DNA from 2 places in the Corynebacterium coyleae genome. Region 1 is predicted to be linked to the other one. Evidence: predicted binding sites of a transcription regulator. Region 1 holds the regulator's gene; the other holds the start of a gene.
What was found. The regulator LexA, encoded in region 1, represses DNA repair genes until DNA is damaged. The targets are predictions, from matches to a motif close to CGAACANNTGTTCG.

Region 1 (2,406 bases):
GTTCGCGCAGCGACTTGGCACTCCCCGACCGGTCAGCCAGCGCCGGATTGAGAAGAAAATTGATGCGCTGCGCTAGCGATATTCTTCGCGGTCGCGCCGACGCATAAGCCTGATTTCCGACTCGAAATCGTCGGCACTTTCAAACGACTTATACACAGATGCGAAGCGCAGGTATGCAACCTCGTCAAGCGCACGAAGTGGCTCGAGTACTGCCAAACCAATCTCGTGAGCAGGAACCTGCGAGCTGCCCTGCGCACGCACGATTTCTTCGACTTCTTGTGCGAGGCGCTTCAGTGCATCGTCGGAAACGTCCCGACCTTGACATGCACGCCGCACACCAACGATGAGCTTGTCGCGGTCGAACGGCTCACTTACTCCATTACGTTTGACGACGGTGAGTACCGCGTTTTCAACAGTGGTGAATCGACCACCGCATTCTGTACATTCACGGCGACGGCGAATTGCAGAGCCTGCTTCGACAAGTCTGGAGTCAGCGACTCTGGTCTGTTCGTTATGACAGAAGGGGCAATACATAGGGCTCAGACTACCCCTCTAGCGGACCACCTCCGAGTCTGCGATGAAAACCGGCTGGGACGACCCCGGCACCTGGCTTGCATCACTAAACACTCCACCAAACGCAGAGCCGGCTAAAAGCGCTCCAGTCAGCAACGCTGCTAAGACGAAACCTTCCTTGCCCTCGCGGTGAGATTCGAATGCCTCAGATACATATTCCCGACGTCCATAACCTAGGTTCTCTGTACGCTCACCCTTTCGATCAATAACGTCAAGCGTTCGAACACCGCTATAAACACCGCTACGATCTCGTCCTGGATTAAGGTCCCACACCTCGACCGGCTGCGCTAACCGAGGCGTCCGAGATACACCGCAATCGCTCCCATACCCACTGTTCACTGCTGGATTAATCGTTACCGACATTTCACTCTCCTTCAATCTCGTGCACCACTGTACGAATGCACTCGACATGTTCGAATATGTAATCGTTTGTATGTTCGACTCCGCTTACACGTTCGATTTATAGCAAAGCGAGCAAACACTGTCTAGCCCAAAGTGGAAAATATCGAACAAACTTGCCCTCTCTGGTAGGTTCTATGCCTACAGACCTAGAAACAGAGACACGCGGAAAGAAGAAAAGCAGTGGCAAAGAAAAAATCTGACGCAGGCAATCTCGACATGAGCACACTTTCAGACAGGCAACGTCGAATCCTTCAGGTCATCCAAGATGCCGTTGTACTCCGCGGCTACCCGCCAAGCATCCGTGAGATCGGCGACGCTACCGGGCTGCAATCAACCTCATCCGTGGCATACCAGCTCAAGGAACTGGAGAAGAAGGGCTTCCTGCGCCGCGACCCCAATAAGCCGCGTGCCGTGGATCTGCGCCACCTGCAACAGACAACCAAACCGAAGCGCAAAACCCCCCAGCAGGACACACCCGAGGACGCGACTCCCGCGCGTTTCGTTCCAGTTTTGGGACAAATAGCAGCTGGTGCACCTATCCTGGCCGAAGAAAACGTCGACACCTATTACCCACTTCCTAGCGACCTACTCGGTGATGGCGACGTTTTTATGCTTCAGGTTGTTGGAGAGTCCATGCGCGATGCCGGCATCCTCAACGGCGACTGGGTTGTTGTACGTTCGCAGCCTGTTGCCGAGGAAGGCGAGTTCGTCGCTGCATTGCTTGACGGCGAGGCGACAGTCAAAGAGTTCCACCGCGATTCCACCGGTGTGTGGCTCCTTCCCCACAATGATGCGTTTGCCCCAATCAAGGGCGATAGCGCAGAGATCATGGGGCGTGTTATTTCCGTTTTCCGCACTCTTTAGCGGGAATTTGCCCTCCTTTAGGGGCAAACCAAACACAATCGCAGACATCCGGGCATGAATGTCTGAAATACTGAGTACTCCGACCAAAACGTTTGAGGAGTGCGATGTACGCCGAGGAGCGCAAACGCCAGATTGCGTCACTTACTGCTGTGGAAGGCAGGGTGAGCGTCGCTGAACTCGCGGAAAAGTTCGATGTCACTGCCGAAACGATCCGCCGCGACCTCACCGCACTTCACGCCGATGGGATTGTGCACCGCGTACATGGTGGTGCTGTTGCAAACCAAGCGTTTCTCACCTCTGAACTCCCGCTCGATGCCCGGTCTCGTGCGGCATCTGATGCGAAAACCGCGATCGCGAAAGCTGCACTGGATTTTCTCCCCCGCCACGACAACGCCGCGATTTTTCTGGATTCTGGCTCTACAACCAGTTACTTTGCACAGTTGCTTTGCGAGGGCACCCGCGCTCAAGACTGCTCTATCGTGACAAATTCGCTGCCAATCGCCCTGGATCTTTCCTCCGCAGGCCTTGATGGCGTACAGCTTCTTGGTGGGTCAGTTCGTGCAATTA
Region 2 (2,406 bases), 170 kb from region 1:
GTGCCGTCGAACGCGAAGATCGCGCCTCCGGAATCGCCTCTGTCAGCGATGTTGCGAAACACGAATTGGCCGGCCCTATCTACCTCGACGAATTTGCCGCAGGAGTAGCCAGTGGTGGCACCGAGACGGCAAATGGTCATGTTGCCTTGCCCCGCTTGGGCTGGGGTGATCCAGCCCTTCAATCGGGAATTTACGGGCAGTGCGGAATCCACGTACGGCTTGGCATCGTCGTAAATCTCAATCAGTCCGATGTCGGTGCCGATAAAGCCCGTGTTGTCGCGCTCGTAGAAGGATTCGACCATCTCGCCCACAACCAGTGACCCGCCGTATTGGTTATTGACGTAGAACTGGTCACCCACATCGCCGCAGTGCCCGGCAGTAACGATGAATGTGCGGTTCTCCCGCGACGCGATAAAACCAGTAGAGCAGTAGCTTTTGTTCACGTTGTAAATCTTCGCGCCAGGTACAACCTTGCCCGGAGCCTCGAGAAACAGCCAGTCCTGTTTGTTGTGATAGTAAATGCCCAGGTTGTCGTCCCTGCCGGTTACTCCCGCGCCGTTGTTTCGTGGGTCGATGCGCTGCGGGTCCACGGCCTGCGCCTGTGGTTGCTGCGGCTGTGCGTGCTGTCGCTGTGCTTGCCTTGTGGGGCTGGATTCCGATTGCGGGGCGAGAAAGTTCTCGGGAGGGAAATAAAAACTGCTCACTTGGGCGTCGGAGTCGTCGATCCTGCAACGGAATGTGAATTCACCGATGTATTCGTCATTGCTGAGAAAACCGGAGATCTCGCTGTCGAACGACTGTCCCGTGATTGCGTCGGTGGGCACCTCGTGTGCATAGACCGTTAGGGCGTCGTAGGCAACGCCGTCGGCGGTGGACGCGTTTCTGGCGGCGTTCTGACATAATTCGGCGACCTCAGTCGGTGTCAGTTTGGTCTCGGGAGCATCGGCGGCGATATCTTCTGCACCGGAACAGGCAGTGAGCGCAGTGAGCGTGGTCGCGGATGCGAGCGCTACCGAGATTAACGTTTGGATGATCTTCACAGATGTCATGGTGACACATCGTGGCGACGAATGTGTCGACTATGCAGCGGCATAGTTTTTCGAACAAAGAACCGCCGTCTGCTCCAAACTATGCAGCGGCATAGTGAAAAAGCTGCGCAGCCAAGGTGGGGGAATGGCCTCTTTGGGTAGATTTGAGGAAAACTATTGACTCGAACACCTATACGATATATAAAGGTGTCAATGTTTGTAAACAAGGGGTGTGAACATGACAGTTGCAGTGAGCCAGTGGGTGGCTGATCGAACGAGTGATTTGTCGGCAGAGGTGCTCGAAGACCGGATTAAGGTCAACCACCTTTCGGCCAATCACCATCGTGCGCGGATGCTTGAAGCAGTCGGGCAGTTCGATGAGCAGGATCTCGCGTCGCAGTATGGGGAGAAGTCGACCGCGACGTGGTTGCGTAGGGAACTCAACCTGCCCGAACCGACGGCCTTTGAGTATGTGAGGGTTGCCCGGGGCCTGCGCAGGTATCGCCGGTTATTCGAGGCGTTTGAGTCTGGGGTGATGCCGTATTCGACGGTTCGTTTTGTCCTGCAGTTTCTGGACGAGCAAAACGAAGAGGAGCTTGTCGCTCTTGCGTTGTCTCTGGCGTTTTCGGACCTGAAACTTGTGCTCGCCGGTGCCGGGCCGAAAGACGATGAGCCGACCGAGCCCTTCGCCCGGGCCAGCGAGTGCGACGATGGCATGCTTGCGTTCGAGGCCCGTCTTCCCGCCGTGGCTGGGCAGAAACTTCTGACCGCGCTGAAAATGGCGCAGTTGGCCAGTTTTGGTCTGGAGGACGTCGATCCGGAGGATCTCAACGATCCTGAAAAGGTGCAACTGCTTATCGACGACGCCACCAACGCCAAGGATGCTGTCGCCTCTGAGCAGGATCGCGAACCACGGAAACGGACAAAGATCACCGCCGAAGACATCGCGAAGACGGTTTCGCGCTACGGGCCTCCGGAGAAACAGGACGTTTACGCAGCGTTGCTGGCCATGGTGGATATGGTGCGGGCTCACCCGATTAGTCCGCTTCGTAGCCCCGGTGTGCAGGTTAATCTCATGGTGAATCAGGGCGGGGGCTGTTGGATGCCCGAAAACCGTGCCGCACGGTCAGAGGATGTGCGAAGCTACCTTGCTAACGCCGTGGTGCGGTTGCACTTGATGGACAAACATGGGCTGACCATCAACGTCGGCCGTGCACAGCGGTTCGCCACTGACGGCCAGGTGCAGGCGTTGCTAGCAACGTGGGGGTATCAATGTGCCATGCCTGGGTGCTCGCATCGCCGGTTTATTGAGATCCACCACATCCGAGAATGGGAGCATGGTGGCTCGACCAACATGGATAACCTCATTCCACTGTGC

Region 2: the regulator LexA is predicted to act here: its motif matches at 1,212-1,225, upstream of CCOY_RS08165 (HNH endonuclease signature motif containing protein).

Annotation. Positions count from the first base shown of each region.
Region 1 covers NZ_CP047198.1:1,514,210-1,516,615, forward strand. The annotation lists gene hrpA (ATP-dependent RNA helicase HrpA) at 1-76, shown strand, start outside; gene nrdR (transcriptional regulator NrdR) at 73-534, opposite strand; gene lexA (transcriptional repressor LexA) at 1,192-1,839, shown strand; gene CCOY_RS07375 (DeoR/GlpR family DNA-binding transcription regulator) at 1,944-2,406, shown strand, end outside.
Region 2 covers NZ_CP047198.1:1,681,411-1,683,816, reverse strand. The annotation lists gene CCOY_RS08170 (S1 family peptidase) at 1-1,049, opposite strand, end outside; gene CCOY_RS08165 (HNH endonuclease signature motif containing protein) at 1,267-2,406, shown strand, end outside.